Regions from separate parts of the Pseudomonas sp. TE3552 genome, predicted to be linked through region 4. Evidence: predicted binding sites of a transcription regulator. Region 4 holds the regulator's gene; each other region holds the start of a gene.
What was found. The regulator FliA, encoded in region 4, starts transcription of late flagellar genes. The targets are predictions, from matches to a motif close to CTAAAGTTTNNNNNNNNNNNGCCGNTAA.

Region 1 (4,328 bases), 160 kb from region 4:
CAACCGACCGGCACCGGTCGCCATCGCCAGATCCAGAATCGGAATGGTTGCCCCCCGAATATTCGCCACACCGCACACGACAGGACTGGACTTGGGCATCAGGGTCAGCTTGGGGCATTGCAGCACCTCGCGAACCTTGAACACGTTGATCCCATACAGCTGCTGGCCGTCGAGACGGAACAACAACAGCTCAAGGCGATTCTGCCCTACCAGTTGTGTGCGCTGGTTCACCGAATCCATTACACCAGCCATGCCCAGACTCCCACTACCAACGCTAAGTGTGTTGCGACGCACATTCATCACTAAACGGCACGGCGCTTGCTTTTTAACTCTTATGAACACAGAACCGACATTTTTCCGACACCTGACATCAACCTGCCGCAGATTGCTCTGCGCGATGTCGGCCGCTTGCCTGTTCAACGCTGGCAGCCCTGCCCTTGCTGATACGGTTACCTTGCCTGACATGCTTATCGGCGTCACCCAGGGCTTTCTTGAATTCACCGTAGAGGACTATCTGGCCACCAGTCAAACGCAAGGTCGCTACGAAATCCAGGTCAACCAGCTCGATCCGCGCCTGCGCATGCCTATGTGCGACAAGGAATTGACAGCCACCCTCGAGAGCCCGGCAAGGCCTCTGGGCCGGGTCACGGTCAAGGTTCGCTGCGATGGCGCCTCGCCCTGGACCGTCTTCGTGCCCGCTCAAGTGAAGCTGTTTCGCGACATCGTGACCACCACCCGCCCGCTCAAGCGCACCGGTATTATCGAACCGCAGGACGTGACCCTGCACGAGCGTGATATCAGCTTGATAAATCAGGGTTTTCTGACCTCCGTCGATCAGGCGATCGGGCAAAAACTTACCCGACCAATGGTCGCCGATCAGATCATTACCCTGGTGCATCTCGAACAGGCGGAAGTGGTTCGCAAAGGCGACCAGGTGGTGATTACCGCCCGCAGTGGTACGCTCAGTGTGCGCATGCCGGGTGAAGCGCTGTCCAACGGCGGCATGAGCGAACAGATTCGCGTGAAAAACCTTAACTCCCAGCGGGTCATCAAGGCGCAAGTCACCGCGCCCGGCCAGGTGGAAGTGTCTATGTGAGTGGCCATGCAGTTCGTGAAGAGATGGCGCGCCACTGGGCTGTTGCCTAAACTGTGCCGCATGCAGGACACGCGCTGGCGCATGCACGCTCATTGATAAATGGGCCTAAAGTTTTTCGGGGAATCGCCGAAAACATGGCAAGCGTCCAAATATCCAGAGGTTTTTTGTCATGGTCATCGATTTCAGTCGTTTAAACAGCTCTTCGTCACTTACGGGCAGTACGCGTACCAGCGTTGCTAAGGAAACCGCCGAAGCCGGCCAATCCGCGCCGCTGAATACCCCGGCCGAACAGGCCAGTACCACCCAAAGCGGGGAGTCGGTACACCTCAGCAATGAGGCTCAACAGTTGCAGAAGGTCACTGACAAGCTGCGCGATCAGCCTGCCGTCGACAAAGCCCGCGTGGCCGAGTTGAAAGCAGCGATTGCCGATGGCAGCTATAAAGTCGACAGCAACCGTGTAGCCAGCAAACTGCTCAACTTCGAAGCCCAGCGCTAGGCCACGGCCCGCGCCAGGCTTTTGGACGCTTAAAACCCAAGGCCAGCCATGCACGACACTAATTTACTGCAACTGATCATCGACGACTTTGCCCCGGCGCAACATTTGCTGGAGCTGCTGCAAACCGAGTCCCTCGCCTTGCACGGTCGCGACATGCCACTGCTCGAAGACATTCTGGCGCGCAAACAGGCATTGATCATTTTGCTCGAACAGCATGGCCGCAAGCGCAGTGAAATCCTCGCCAGCCTCAACCTGCCAACCAATCGCCAGGGCCTGGAGCAACTTGCCGGCCACTCGAGCATTGGCGAACAGTTGCTGGCACAGAGCGACGTGTTGACCGATCTCCTGGCCCAATGCCAGGCCGCCAATGTCCACAATGGCCAGTCGATTCTGGTGCAGCAGGCCGCCACGGCCAACCAGCTGAAGATCCTCACCGGCGGCGAGCCGCCAGCGCTCTACGATGCCCGCGGATCAACCTCCAAGCTCGCCAAGCCACGCCAGCTCAGTCAGGCTTGAGCCTTTCGATGAGCACGCCCTATCAAGACGCGAAACATGCTGGCAGAATGCTGGCTAGTAGTCATATTTGTCTGGAGATTGATACCCCGTGTCCAATGCCTTAAGCGCGGAAGATGCTCCGCAGCCCCCCAAGGTGCTCACCACGCCCCTGGAAATCTCCGGCAACCTGCGTCAGCTGCAAGACAGCCATGACCCGCTGATCATCACGTTCCACGAGCGCAGCCAGCGCTTCCAGAGTTATCTGGTGGACGTCGACCGTGACAGCAACATGATCGCCCTGGACGAAATGATCCCGCGCGACGGCGAACGCTTTCTGCTGGCCGGCGAACCGTTCAAGGTCGAAGGCTTCCACGACGGCGTGCGCATCGCCTGGGAAAGCAATGGCCCGCTGACCATCGACGAGTCCGGCGATGGCCGCTGCTACCGTGGCACGCTGCCCGACGAGGTGGTTTATCACCAGCGCCGCAATGCTTTTCGCGCGGCGTTGAAGTTGGCACAACTGGTCAATGTCGAGTTGGGCGGTGACAAGCTCAAGTCGCCGATCAACGGCAAGTTGCTGGACATCTCTGCCACCGGCTGCAAATTGCGCTTCGAAGGCGACATTACCGCCAGGCTGCAACTGGGCCAGGTCTACGACCGCTTCATCGCCGCCCTGCCATTCGGCAGCATGACGGCACCGGTCGAGCTGCGTTACCTGCACTTCGAAGAGAAGATCAACACCACCTTCGCCGGTGTGCGTTTTCACAACATGAGCGGCCTGGTGCAGCGGCAGGTCGAGCGGTTCGTCTATCAGCTTCAGCGCGAAGCGCGGCGTTTCGATAAAGACGACTTCTGATACGCTCCCCCCATAAAAAACGGGCAGTCCCTTGCGGTGACTGCCCGTTTTTTTATGCCTTGATCAAGGCCTCGCTTCGGTAAAACTCTGCTCGCGATTCGCGTCAGGGTCTTCTGGTTCCGGATCTGTATCGGGCTCTGATTCGGGCTCGGGTTCAGGGTTGACCGGGTTCTGCATCTGATCCTGCACCACCTGCTCATCGACCCGCGGGTCAAGGCAAGCCACCAGCGGCGAACTCGTCATGCTGTCCGGCATGGCCACGTGATGCAGCGGAGCATCGTCCACCTGATGCAGATTGGTGACCGCTTTCGGACGGATTCGCCACACCAGCACCAGCGCGAAGAAGCTGAAAAAGGCATAGAGCATGTGGCTGCCGAACAATTTCATCAGCACCCCGGCCACCAGCGGTCCGACACTCGCGCCGACACCGTAGGTCACCAGCAACATTGCCGTCAGCGACACCCGGCGATCACCCTCGACATGGTCATTGGAGAACGCCACCGCCAACGGGTACAGGCAGAACTGCACCAACGAGCAGAGGAACCCGGCGATGAACAGCACTTCCAGCTGCACCTGCTGCATGATCGCCAGCGGCAACGCGGCCAGCGCCAGGCTAAACGCAAAACAGCGGATCAACAGCGCCCGGTCATAGCGGTCCGACAGCCAACCCAACGGCCACTGCACCACCAGGCCGGCAAAAATGCAGCTACCCATGAACAGGCCGACCTGTTCGGTGGACAACCCTTGCTGCGAGGCATACAGCGGCGCCAGACCGTAGAACGAACCGACGATCAACCCCGCCCCCAATACCGTACTCAGTGACTGCGGCACGCGCTGGATGAAGAAACGCGGTTCCATCGGTGCCGGGTGCAATGGCGCCGGGTGAATCCGCCGGGTCAGGGCCACCGGCACCAGACACAGGGCGAAACACAGCGCGACCAGCATCAGCAGTTCCAGGCCCAGGCCCGGGTGCATGACCAGAATCAGCTGCCCCAGCACCAGCCCCAGGTACGAAGCGATCATGTAGCCGCTGAACACCACGCCACGCTGCTTGGCTTCTGCCTGCTCATTGAGCCAGCTTTCGATCACCATGTACTGGCACATCATGCCCAGGCCGACAATCACCCGCAGGAACAGCCACGCGGGCAGCCAATCCACCAAGCCATGACCCAACACCGCCGCGCCGACGATCCCGGCGCAGGCTGAATAAGCTCGAATGTGCCCGACCCGGGCAATCAGCCGATGGCCGATCTTGCCGCCCAGCACCAGGCCGAAATAGTTGGCGGCCATCAGCGCACCGACCCACAGGCTGTCGACTTTATCGGCCGCCAGGCGCAGGGCAAGGTAAGTACTCAACAGGCCCGAGCCGATCAACATCATCAGCG
Region 2 (4,328 bases), 250 kb from region 4:
CATCGCCCTTCGGCGCCTTGTACAACGCACGATTTTTGACGAAAGCGCGCAACGCCAGCAGTAACAGCGCGGCAAAGGCGAAGCCGATCAGCGGCGACAGCAGCAACGCGTAGCCAACCTTGGTCGCCTGGGCCCAATCCACCCCGCTGGTGCCGTCGCGGCCGTGCATCAGGGCATTGGCCACGCCGACGCCGATGATCGAGCCGATCAGGGTGTGCGACGAAGACGCCGGCAAGCCCAGCCACCAGGTCCCGAGGTTCCACAGGATCGCGGCGATCAACAGCGCGAAGATCATCGCGAAACCGGCGGAGGAACCGACTTGCAGTATCAGCTCCACTGGCAACAGGGCGATGATGCCGAACGCCACCGCGCCGCTCGAAAGCAACACGCCGAGGAAGTTGAAGAAGCCCGACCAGACCACCGCGAAATGTGGTGGCAAGGAGTGAGTGTAAATCACCGTCGCCACGGCGTTGGCGGTGTCGTGGAAACCGTTGACGAACTCAAAGCCCAAGGCAATCAGCAGCGCAACGCCCAGCAGCAGAAATGGCGTCCAGGTGGTGACCACCGTGCCGAGTTCGCTCATGTCGTGCATCAGGCTGTAGGCGGTGAACAACAGCCCGCTGCCCAGCACCGCAAAGAACACCACAATGGTTAGCAGGCCGGGTTTTTTATCGAGCTTGGGCGTGGCGCTGCTGGCGGAAGCCAGGGTAGCGGCAGTAAAGGAAGGCGTAGCCATGCCGGACAATCCTGAGCAGAGAAGGAGTATCGGTCATGATCGTTGCTAAATATTACAGAGAGGCTGCGCTGGGTCAGTGTTTGGGTTTTTTTGCGGAGCTGGATGCTTAGGCTGGCAAACATCTGTGGCGAGGGAGCTTGCTCCCGTTCGGCTGCGAAGCAGTCGTCAAGTAGGAAACCGTGTTCTGTCTGGAGAAAACGGTTTGCAGAATTTGGGGTCGCTTCGCAACCCAACGGGGGCAAGCCCCCTCGCCACAATGTATCGGTGGGGCCGAAGGATTCAATAATCCTGCCGCTTGCGAAACGCCCAGCGCCCGGCAATCAGGGTAAACGTCGCGACCAGTGCCACCAGAATCCAGAACCCCTCCGGATCACCGGCAAGCGGCACCCCGCCGACGTTCATGCCAAAGAAACCGGCAATGATGTTGATCGGCAGCGCCAGCACCGTGACCACGGTCAGGGTGAACAGCGTGCGGTTGCTCTGTTCGTTGAGGTTGGCGGCGATCTCTTCCTGCAACAGCTTGATCCGTTCACCGAGAGCGGTGAGGTCGTTGATGATCAGCGCGAACTCCTCGGTGGACTTGCGCAGCTCCTTGACGTCCTCCTTCTGCAACCATTGCGGCGGGCGATTGAGCAGGCGTAGCAATGAGCCCGGCTCCAGCGCCAGCAAGCGTTGCAGGCGCACCAGCACCCGGCGGTTGGCGCCCAGTTCGGCGCGGTTGGTGGACAGGCGCGAAGACAGCAATTCATCTTCGATCTGATCGACACTGAGGCTGGTCTTGCGCACGATCTGCGTCAGCACTTCGCCCTGATCGCGCAGCAAATGCACCAGCAGTTCCAGCGGCGAACGAAAGCATTCACCGGCCTTCACCGAAGAGCGCAGCTTGTCCACCGAGTGCAGCGGTTGCAGCCGCGCGCTGACGATCAGCCGGCTGCGGGCGCAGACCCACAGTGTCGAGACGTCCGAGGAGACCATGCTGCTGAGGTTGAACACCACATCGTTGACCACCGCCAGCAACGCCGAATCGACATGCTCGATGCGTGTCGAGCGGGAACCTTCATGCAAGGCTTCAAAAAACTCGTCGGGCAATTGCAGATGGCTTTTCATCCAGCGTTCGCACGCGGCGTGGGCCAGGTTCAGGTGCAGCCAGAGGAATTCGTCGTTATCGTCCGGGTGTTGCAGGCAATGCAGCGCCTTGGCCGAATCGATCTCTCGGCCACGCTCGCCGGGGCGAAAACTGAAACCGTAAAGCAGCCCGAACAGGTCGGAATCGCGATGGCGTTGGTCGATGCTGTGGTTCATTAAGTCTCGCTGGAGAAGGCGCCTGTCGCGGGTTTCACAGGTTCACTTGTGCCACATCATTGCAAGCACTCATGACGGTTTTGTGACGGCGAGGTGTACGCAAACGATTGCGATACCGATGGTCGGATTCTCCTCAAGAACCGCTCTGGCACGCCGATCACCCTTGGGTTAAGTTTGCGCGCCTTCGGCCAAGGGCCAATGTGGGAGACAGGGATGTCCGGATACTTTTCACGCCTTCATCCGCGTGCCTCATTCCTGTTTTGAGTACTTCCCGATGTCTTTACAAAAGTCCCTTCGAGCACAAATTCTCGCCCTGTTGAGCGGCAGCCTGTTGGCGATGTTGCTGATCGCTTTGGCCAGCTTTCACTTTCTGTCCAACGGTGTTCAGAGCTACGCGAATCTGATTGAAGGCCCGTTGCGCACCTCGCAATTGATCGATGAAGCCAACCTGCAATTCAAGGTGCAGGTTCAGGAGTGGAAAAACGTCCTGCTGCGCGGCAAGCAGCCAGCGGACCTGGACAAATACTGGAAGCAGTTCGAGGAAGGTCAGCGCAACGTGCAGGGCATCCTGGGCGAGCTGGCCGGGCAGAAGGGCATTGAGCCGCAACTCAAGACTCGCATCGAACGCCTGCGTGAAGAGCATCGTGTATTGGGTGCAGCCTATCAGAAGGGCCGTGATGCCTATGTGGCGGCCGGTGCCGACCCAACGGCCGGCGACAACGCGGTCAAGGGCATGGACCGTGCCGCCAGCGAGCAGATGAGCGAACTGGTCAGCGAGCTGCGCAAACAGGGCACCGAGCAATCGAAGTTGATCAGCGCCAGCGCCGATCAGACGGTGTTGCTGGGGATCATCGTGATGCTGGTATCGGGTCTGTTGATTGGCCTGTTGAGCCTGTGGCTGGTCAACCGCAATCTGGTAGAGCCGATCCGCAAACTGATCGACTACGTGGCACAACTGAGCCAGGGCCGTTTCGCCGAACGCGTGGCCAGCACCCGTCAGGACGAACTGGGCAACTTGGCCACGGCCGCCAACACCTTGCGCGATTTCCTTGCTGAAACCTTCAACCGTTTGCAGCGCAGTGCGACGGACCTGGACAGCGCCAGTGGCGAGCTGAACTCAATTGCCGGTCTTATGGCCAGCGGCACCAACGAACAGTTCAACCGCACCGATCAGGTGGCCACGGCGATGAACGAAATGTCCGCCACCGCCCAAGAAGTCGCGCGTCATGCAGCGGATGCGGCACGTGCGGCCGACGATGCCGACCAGTCTGCCCAGCAGGGCGAAAAAGTCATGCAGGGCACCATTCACACCATCACCCAAATGCGCGGCGAGATCGCCAACACCGCCACGGTCATCCGTCGTCTGGAAGCCGACAGCGGGCGCATCGGCAAAGTGCTGGAAGTGATTCGCGGCATCGCCGAGCAGACCAACCTGCTGGCGCTCAACGCAGCGATCGAAGCGGCCCGTGCCGGTGAAGCCGGGCGCGGTTTTGCGGTGGTCGCCGATGAAGTGCGCAGCCTGGCCCAGCGCACGGCAGCCTCGATCATCGAGATCAACCAGATCATTCAAACCGTGCAAACCGGTGCGGTGGACGCGGCCCAAGCCATCGAAAGCGGCCAGTCACGCAGCGAAGAAAGCGTCGAGCAAGTGACCCAGGCCGGCGCCATGCTCGAGCGCATCACCCATGCCGTGGAAGCCATTCGCGACATGAACCGCCAGATCGCCACTGCCGCCGAAGAGCAGACCTCGGTGGCCGAAGACATCTCGCGCAACCTCACCGAAATCACCAGCATCGCCAGTACCAACCTGGATAACGTGCAGCGCACTGAAGCGGCCAGCCACAATCTGCATGGGTTGTCGGGGCAGTTGAATGAAGTGACGGCGCGATTGAGCGCCTAGTGACATTGGCTGTGTACCGATTCGGTTACCGACTCGGTACACAGTCGCTCTCAAGTTCGCGCCGCGCCCGTCGATGACGGATTTACCCAAACGCCACACTGGATAAATCCCATGGTCAGCATCAGCTCCGTTTCGATCAACCAGACCCTGTCGACCTCTTCAAGCAAAGTCGCGATCAACGACAGCACCGACGACACCTCAGTCGCGACAACGACTGAGGCGTCCGGCGACACCACTAAGGTTTCCGCTGGCGGTGCACCGGCGGCGTCGAGCGACAGCAGTTCCAGCAGCACCGAATCCGATACGGTGAAAGAACTGCGCAAGCAGATCGCCGAGCTGCAAAAGCAATTGCAGGAACAACAGCAGCAACTGCAAGCGGCCCAGGCCAGG
Region 3 (4,328 bases), 1.9 Mb from region 4:
CATCTTCCACTCAAACGCCAGTGTCAGGCTCACCGCCGCACACGCCAGCCCCAGCGCCAAACCCCACCAGACCCCCGTTGGCCCCCAGTTCAAATGGAAGGCCATCCACCACGCGGCCGGCGCACCGATCAGCCAATAGCAACCCAAACCCACCAGGAATGTGGTCTTGGCATCCTTGAGTCCGCGAATGCAGCCCATGGCAATGGTTTGCGTGCCATCGAACAGCTCGAACCACGCCGCCACCGCCAACAGGCTCACGGCCAGTTCGATGACCGGGCGAAAGGCCGGGTCGTTGTAGTCCAGGAATAAGCCGATCAACTGATTGGGCAGCAGCCAGAAGACCATCGCAAACCCCAGCATCGAGGCGGCGCCGAAGGCGATCCCGACCCGTCCGGCCAGCCGTGCATCGAGCAATTGCCCGGCGCCGTAATGCTGGCCGATGCGCATGGTGATCGCATAGGAAAGCCCCGCCGGCACCATGAACGCCACCGAGACGATTTGCAGGGCGATCTGGTGCGCCGCCAGTTGCGTACTGCCCATGGTGCCCATGCACAGCGCGGCGAAGGCAAACAGGCCGACCTCCACCGCATAGGTACCGCCAATCGGCAGGCCCAGGCGCCACAACTCCTTCAAGTACTGACGGTCAGGCCGCGACAGGCCTTGGCGCAATGGATAAGCGTCATAGGCCGGATGTCGGCGAATGTGCAGCGCGAGCGCCAGTGCCATGAGGTTGGCAACAATCGCCGTGACCAGACCGATACCCACCAGGCCCATTTTCGGCAGGCCGAACATGCCGGTGATCAACGCATAGTTGAGCAGGAAGTTGGCCACGGTGCCGCCGAGGCTGATGACCATCACCGGTGTCGCCCGGCCGATGGCGCTGGTGAAACCGCGCAGCGCCATGAAGCTCAGATAGCCGGGCAGGGCGAACGGCAGGATCAACAGAAACTGGCCGGCAGCCTGGACGTTGGTTTCGGTCTGGCCGAACAGCAGCAACACCGGTTTGAGGTTCCACAGCAGCAAACCCGCCACCAGCGCCATCAACCAGGCGAGCCACAGCCCGGCCTGGGTCAGCCGCGCCGCGCCAATGATGTCGCCGGCGCCCTGACGGATCGCCACCAGGGTGCCGACGGCGGCGATCACGCCGATGCAGAAAATCGACACGAACGAATACGTCGCCGCGCCCAGGCCGCCGCCGGCCAACGCCTCGGGGCTCAGGCGCGCCATCATCAACGTGTCGGTGAGGACCATCAACATGTGCGCCAACTGCGAGGCAATCAACGGCCCCGCCAGCCGCAGGATGGCCCAGAGTTCAATACGCGCTGGATGCTGCATGATCATCACGCTCGATTGTCAGAGAGAACAGGAAACGTCGATTCTCGGCGCTCTGCGGGGATTGCACAAAGGGATAAAAAGGATGGGTGGCATGATTAAAACTCATGCTCGCAAGTTTCTGATAAGTTGAGGCAACCGCGCTATAGGAGCTTTCCCGATGTCCCGTCGTCTTCCTCCCTTGTATGCCCTTCGAGCATTCGAAGCGGCGGCGCGGCATAGCTCGTTTACCCGCGCCGCCGAAGAACTGTCGATCACGCAAAGTGCGGTCAGTAGGCACATTCGTACGCTCGAAGAGCATTTCGCCTGTCGGCTGTTTCACCGCAGCGGGCGCAACCTGCAACTGACCGAATCGGCGCGGCTGATCCTGCCGGGCATTCGCGAGGGCTTCACCGCCCTTGAGCGGGCCTGCAACACCTTGCGCGCCGAAGACGACATCCTGCGCATGAAAGCCCCGTCGACTCTGACCATGCGCTGGCTGTTGGCACGGCTCAGTCGTTTTCGGCACCTGCGACCGGGCAACGAGGTGCAATTGACCAGTGCCTGGATGGACATCGATACGGTGGACTTCAACCACGAACCCTTCGACTGCGCCGTCATCCTCAGCAACGGGCATTTTCCACCGGACTGGGAGACGACGTTGCTGTTCCCCGAAGAGTTGATTCCGGTGGGTGCGCCGAATCTGCTGAAGGATCAGCCGTGGGATGTTGCGCGCCTGGCCAGTACCGAACTGCTGCACCCGACGCCGGACCGCCGTGACTGGCGCAATTGGCTGGAGCGCATGGGCCTGACCGATCAAGTCTCGCTCAAGGGTGGGCAGGTGTTCGACACGCTGGAGCTGGGCATGATTGCTGCCGCCCGAGGTTATGGCGTATCCATGGGCGATTTGCTGATGGTGGCGGAGGATGTCGCACAGGGACGTCTGAGTTTGCCGTGGCCGACGGCCGTTGCCAGCGGTGAGAATTATTACCTGGTCTGGCCGAAAACCCGCCCTGGAGGCGAGCGTTTACGCCGGCTCAGCGATTTCCTGCAAAGCGAAGTCCGGGCCATGGAATTACCGGATGTCGAACGTCTGGGCTGAATCGATGAAGTCGCCACAATGTGGCCTTGAGCCATATCCGCGCTGATCACTCAAGTATTGCGCTTTGCCGCCGAAAATCTGCATATGGAACCTTAGTGCAGGTCCAGGTTGTCCCCACTAATCAGAAATTTTGCCGAGTGTGCGATGAGATCAGAATGATCTGGCCACTGGGTCAGGAGCTGTCATGTCTCAACCTCGTGCTCGGATTGCCTCACAGCTGGGTCTTGCGCTTGCCGTGATACTGGCGATCGTCATCAGCGGCAGCACCGTGTTTGCCCTGCGCTCGCTGGACGCCGCCAACCTCGCCACCCGCGAAGAGCACCTGGCCAGCGAGGCGCGACTGTTGGCCGATCAGTTGAGCACTTTCCACGGCACGTTGCGTGAAAGTACCCAGCGTCTCAGCGGCCTGTTCGAGAAGCGCTTCAGCGCCGGTTTGAGCGTGCACCCGGATGAGCCGGTGGCTGTGGCAGGCGTGCAGACCCCAGGCCTGCACCTGGGCAGCGAAGTGTTGAACAACAACTTCAAGGAAGTGGACGAGTTCAAGCAAATGACCGCCGGCGTCGCGACGCTGTTCGTGCGCAGTGGCGAAGACTTCATTCGAGTCAGCACGTCCCTGAGCAAACAGGATGGCAACCGGGCCATCGGCACGCTTCTCGATCACGCTCACCCGGCTTATGCGCGCTTGATGGCGGGGCAGAGCTACGTCGGTCGCGCCTTGCTCTTCGAACGGTCCTACATGACTCAGTACACCCCCGTACGCGACAGCGGCGGTAAGGTGATTGCCGCGTTGTTCGTAGGCTTCGATTACACCGACGCGCAGAACGCCCAGTTTGACAACCTGAAACGCTTCCGCATCGGCCAGACCGGCTCCCTGGCACTGCTTGACGAGCAGAACAAATGGCTGGTGCCGATCGCCGGTGTGCAAGCGCTGGATCAGGCGGTTCCGACCATCGCCGGCCTGGCCAAGACGCCGGGCAAGGGCGATTTCTGGAGCGACACGTCGCAAGATTTCTACAGCGTTGCCGTGCCGTTCGAAGGTGGGCCGTGGTCGGTGGTGGCGAGTATGCCGAAAACTGAAATCCGTGCGGTGACCTGGAGTGTCGGTATACGACTGGCCATCGGCAGTCTGCTGGCGATGTTGCTGGCAGTGGGTTCGGCGGTTTGGTTGCTGCGCAGCAAACTGGCGCCGCTGAGTGATCTGGTGCGTCAGGCCGAAGCCTTGGGCGCCGGTGATTTGAGTGTGCGCCTGAACGTGTCGAGCAACGACGAAATCGGTCAGTTGGCCCGCGCCTTCAACCAGATGAGCCAAGCCCTGTCGACCATGGTCGAGCACATCCGCCGAGCGTCGGGAGAGGTCAACAGCCGTGCCCAGGCGTTATCCGGTTTGTCCGGTGGCGCCTATGAAGGGATGGAACAGCAGTCCGGCGAAATCACCAGCATGGCCGGCGCCGTAGAAGAATTCAGCGCCACCTCGTTGAACATCGCCGACAACATGGGCAACACCCAGCGACTGGCGCAGGAAAACGCACAGCAAACCCAGATCGGTCGTACGTCGATGGACGAAGCGTCCTCATCCCTGGAGCAAATCGCCGGTGCTCTGAACAGCACCGCGACGGTGATCAATACCTTGGGGCAGCGCTCCCAGGAAATCGGCGGCATTGTCGGGGTGATTACCGCGATCGCCGAGCAAACCAATCTGCTGGCGCTCAACGCCGCCATCGAAGCCGCCCGCGCCGGTGAGCAGGGCCGCGGGTTTGCGGTGGTGGCCGATGAGGTGCGCAACCTGGCCTCACGTACTCGCCAGGCCACTGATGAAATTTCCGGGATGATTCAAAGCATTCAGCAGGAAACCGGTAACGCCATCAGCACCATGGAGCAGGGCAACGTGCTGATGCAGGAAGGCCTGTCGCGCAAC
Region 4 (4,328 bases):
GCCCCGACTTCGCGACGCATGAACCGCCCCCAATCCGCGCTCAACACCTGGGCTTCGTCGCTCAGGCTGTTGATCAGCGGCGTGGCGTTTTCCACCAGGTCCATGGTGCGGTTGGCCGCGGCCTCGGTCAGCTTGACCACATAGGACAGGCGCTCGGTGGCATCCGTGATCTGAGACACTTCCTCGGCTTGCGGCATGTGCGGGTCAATCTGGAAATTGACGATCGCGCTATGCAGCTCGCGGGTGAGCTTGCCCACTTCCTGATACAGGCCGCGGTCACGGGTCTGGTTGAGCTCATGGATCAGTTGCACAGCGTCGCCGAACCTGCCTTTTTCAAGGCTGTCGACCAGTTCGACCGCGTGTTTTTTCAGGGTCGACTCGAAATCGCCCTGTGAAGATTCGTTATGCTCCATAGCTCCCCCGTGCGCAGTACATCAGCCAATGCGTTCGAAAATCTTCTCGATTTTTTCTTTCAACGCCTGGGCCGTGAAGGGCTTGACCACATAGCCGTTAACACCGGCCTGGGCCGCTTCGATAATCTGCTCGCGCTTGGCTTCAGCGGTCACCATCAGCACCGGCAGATGCTTGAGCCTTTCATCGGCGCGCACCGCACGAAGCAGGTCGATGCCGGTCATCCCGGGCATGTTCCAGTCGGTAACCAGAAAATCGAAGTTACCGCTTTGCAGCATCGGCAACCCGGTCAACCCGTCATCGGCCTCGGCGGTGTTGGTGAACCCAAGGTCACGCAACAGGTTTTTTATGATCCGCCGCATCGTTGAGAAGTCATCAACGATGAGGATTTTCATGTTCTTGTCCAATTCGACCTCCAAGCAGTCTTAAACGCGCCCAGCACCTGGACGCGCCATTTCAATCAATCCGGCAAAGCACTCAATGACTGTCTGGAGCACAACAGATCGAGACCGGTACGGTTCAACACCACACCAGCTCCATTCGCAGTGTCCCCACACTGCCTTCAGCGCGCTCGCCACTCCCCCAAACGCCCCCGCAAACGGGCCGCGCACTGGCTGTGTAACTGGCTGACCCGCGATTCGCTGACCCCCAGGACCTCACCGATTTCCTTGAGATTCAACTCTTCGTCGTAGTACAGCGCCAACACCAGTCGCTCACGCTCCGGCAAATTGGCAATCGCGTCCGCCAGCGCCGCCTGGAAGCGTTCATCTTCCAGATCGCGTGACGGCTCGAGATGAGCACTCGCGCCATCCTCATGCAGCCCTTCGTGTTCGCCGTCCTGCAACAGATCGTCGAAACTGAATAACCGGCTGCCCAGGGTGTCGTTCAAAATTCCGTAATAATCGTCGAGACTCAATTGGAGTTCGGCCGCAACTTCGTGATCTTTAGCGTCACGGCCGGTTTTAGCTTCAATCGAGCGAATCGCGTCGCTGACCATGCGGGTATTGCGGTGGACCGAACGTGGCGCCCAATCCCCCTTGCGCACTTCATCAAGCATCGCGCCGCGGATTCGTATGCCCGCGTACGTCTCGAAACTCGCGCCTTTGCTGGCGTCGTATTTGGTTGATACTTCAAGCAGGCCGATCATCCCGGCCTGGATCAGGTCTTCGACCTGGACACTGGCCGGCAGACGCGCCAGCAAGTGGTAGGCAATGCGCTTGACCAGTGGCGCGTAACGCTCGATCAGCTCGTACTGCGCGTCACGTGCCGACTGCTTGTAGAGGTTGTAACCGCTGGCTGTCATAACACGGGTCCTGCCGTTTGTTGCACGAGGCGCTCGACGAAAAACTCCAGGTGCCCACGCGGGTTGGCCGGCAGCGGCCAGGTATCGACTTTCTGCGCAATGGCCTTGAACGCCAGGGCGCACTTGGAACGCGGAAAGGCTTCGTAGACGGCACGCTGCTTCTGCACGGCCTTGCGCACGCTTTCGTCGTAAGGCACGGCACCGACGTACTGTAAGGCAACGTCGAGGAAACGGTCGGTGACCTTGGTCAACTTGGCGAACAGGTTGCGGCCTTCCTGCGGGCTTTGCGCCATGTTGGCCAGGACGCGGAAGCGGTTCATGCCGTAGTCGCGGTTAAGCAGTTTGATCAGCGCGTAGGCGTCGGTGATCGAGGTCGGCTCGTCACACACCACCAGCAAGACTTCTTGCGCAGCGCGCACGAAGCTGACTACCGAGTCACCAATGCCCGCAGCGGTGTCGATCACCAATACGTCGAGGTTGTCGCCGATGTCGCTGAACGCCTGGATCAGGCCGGCGTGCTGGGCCGGGCTCAAATGCACCATGCTCTGGGTGCCGGAGGCGGCCGGGACGATGCGGATACCGCCTGGCCCTTGCAACAGCACGTCGCGCAGCTCACAACGGCCTTCGATCACGTCGGCCAGGGTGCGTTTGGGTGTCAGTCCCAGCAGGACGTCGACGTTCGCCAGTCCCAGGTCGGCATCCAGCAGCATGACGCGCCGGCCGAGCTCAGCTAGAGCCAGGGACAAGTTCACTGACACGTTAGTCTTCCCGACGCCACCTTTGCCGCCGGTCACCGCGATCACCTGTACGGGATGCATGCTGCCCATGTTATTTCTTTACCTTGTCTTACTTAGACGGAGGCCACATTACTGGCTGCGCGTTCACCAATGGAACAATGCGTGGCAGACCATCGATGTAGGTACAAAAACCGTTCATTAAATACCTCAGCCAACCCGCTTGGTCGGACTGTGGTAAAGGTCAGCGAACATATCAGCCATGGCTTCTTCGCTGGGTTCTTCCTGCATTTGTACGCTGACGGCGCGGCTGACCAACTGATGACGACGCGGCAGATGCAAATCATCGGGAATCCGCGGACCATCGGTCAGGTAAGCCACCGGCAACTCATGGCTGATAGCCAGGCTCAACACCTCGCCCAGACTTGCCGTTTCATCCAGTTTAGTCAGGATGCAGCCGGCGAGGCCGCAACGTTTGTAACTGTGATAAGCGGCGGTTAGAACCTGTTTCTGGCTGGTGGTTGCCAAGACCAGATAATTTTTTGATTTGATGCCCCGTCCGGCCAGGCTTTCGAGCTGCATGCGCAGTGCCGGGTCGCTGGCCTGAAGGCCGGCGGTATCGATCAGCACCACGCGTTTGCGCAGCAAGGGCTCCAGCGCCTGCACCAACGATTGGCCCGGGTCGACATGGGTGACCGACACATTGAGGATCCGGCCCAGGGTCTTGAGCTGTTCCTGGGCGCCGATGCGATAGCTGTCCATGCTCACCAGCGCGATGTTCTGCGCGCCGTACTTGAGCACGTAACGGGCCGCAAGCTTGGCCAGCGTGGTGGTCTTGCCCATGCCGGCCGGGCCGACCATGGCAATCACGCCGCCCTCTTCCAGCGGTTCGACTTCCGGGGTGGCGATCATCCGCGCCAGGTGCGCGAGCAACATGCGCCAGGCCTGACGAGGTTCTTCAATGTCGGTAATCAACGCCAGCAAATCACGAGACAACGGGCCAGACAGGCCGATGCGTTGCAGGCGACGCCAGAGGTTGGCCTGCTCCGGACGGCTGCCTTGCAGCTGACTCCAGGCCAGCGAGCCAAGTTGTACTTCCAGCAGCTCACGCAGACCGTTGAGTTCGAAGCGCATCGAGTCGAATGCACGCGGGTCAACCCCGGTCGCTGCGACAGGCGCGGATGCCGGGCGCCGAGGCTCGGCCAGCGTCGGTTCGATCAACGGCTCGGCGGCGGTCAACGGCAGGCCGGCGAACAACTGGCGATTGGTGATGGCGTCGCTCTCGCCATCGCTACGCAGGCTCAGTTCGGCCTGGGCGGTGACGATCCGCGATTGAGTCTTGCGCAGCTCGTCCTCGAGCTCCATGTTCGGAACACGCGGGGCCAGCGCCGACAGTTTGTAATCCAGGGCAGCCGTCAACTCGACACCGCCGGCGATCCGGCGATTGCCAATGATGGCGGCATCAGCGCCCAGCTCATCACGAACCAGCTTCATGGCCTGACGCATATCGGCGGCGAAAAAACGCTTAACTTGCATAAACCACTACCTCAGCCGTTGGGCCCTACTGTCGCAACAATGGTCACTTGCTTGTTGTCAGGAATTTCCTGGTAAGCCAACACATGCAAACCCGGTACTGCCAGCCGACCGAATCGCGAGAGCATCGCGCGAACCGGACCGGCCACCAGCAGAATCACCGGCTGACCTTGCATTTCCTGACGCTGCGCCGCATCGATCAACGAGCGTTGCAGTTTTTCCGCCATGCTTGGCTCCAGCAGAACGCCCTCTTCCGAGCCTTGTCCTGCCTTCTGAAGACTATTGAGCAATATTTGTTCCAACCTTGGTTCCAAGGTGATCACAGGCAGCTCCGACTCAGTGCCTAC

Region 1: a site for FliA is predicted at 1,202-1,229, ahead of flgM (flagellar biosynthesis anti-sigma factor FlgM). Genes of this name have one in related genera too.
Region 2: a site for FliA is predicted at 2,171-2,198, ahead of ACZ9BB_RS17265 (methyl-accepting chemotaxis protein). Genes of this name have one in related genera too.
Region 3: a site for FliA is predicted at 2,463-2,490, ahead of ACZ9BB_RS24925 (methyl-accepting chemotaxis protein). Genes of this name have one in related genera too.

The regions. Positions count from the first base shown of each region.
Region 1 is NZ_JBWBQJ010000001.1:3,749,189-3,753,516, forward strand. Features, by position in the region: gene ACZ9BB_RS16890 (chemotaxis protein CheV) at 1-252, opposite strand, end outside; gene flgA (flagellar basal body P-ring formation chaperone FlgA) at 335-1,096, shown strand; gene flgM (flagellar biosynthesis anti-sigma factor FlgM) at 1,266-1,592, shown strand; gene ACZ9BB_RS16905 (flagella synthesis protein FlgN) at 1,641-2,108, shown strand; gene ACZ9BB_RS16910 (flagellar brake protein) at 2,197-2,943, shown strand; gene ACZ9BB_RS16915 (MFS transporter) at 3,007-4,328, opposite strand, start outside.
Region 2 is NZ_JBWBQJ010000001.1:3,844,965-3,849,292, reverse strand. Features, by position in the region: gene ACZ9BB_RS17275 (inorganic phosphate transporter) at 1-736, opposite strand, end outside; gene ACZ9BB_RS17270 (transporter) at 1,016-2,038, opposite strand; gene ACZ9BB_RS17265 (methyl-accepting chemotaxis protein) at 2,313-3,938, shown strand; gene ACZ9BB_RS17260 (hypothetical protein) at 4,050-4,328, shown strand, end outside.
Region 3 is NZ_JBWBQJ010000001.1:5,518,510-5,522,837, forward strand. Features, by position in the region: gene ACZ9BB_RS24915 (NorM family multidrug efflux MATE transporter) at 1-1,335, opposite strand, end outside; gene ACZ9BB_RS24920 (LysR substrate-binding domain-containing protein) at 1,493-2,413, shown strand; gene ACZ9BB_RS24925 (methyl-accepting chemotaxis protein) at 2,598-4,328, shown strand, end outside.
Region 4 is NZ_JBWBQJ010000001.1:3,593,533-3,597,860, forward strand. Features, by position in the region: gene ACZ9BB_RS16135 (protein phosphatase CheZ) at 1-413, opposite strand, end outside; gene ACZ9BB_RS16140 (chemotaxis response regulator CheY) at 435-806, opposite strand; gene fliA (RNA polymerase sigma factor FliA) at 974-1,714, opposite strand; gene fleN (flagellar synthesis regulator FleN) at 1,711-2,541, opposite strand; gene flhF (flagellar biosynthesis protein FlhF) at 2,659-3,984, opposite strand; gene flhA (flagellar biosynthesis protein FlhA) at 3,996-4,328, opposite strand, start outside.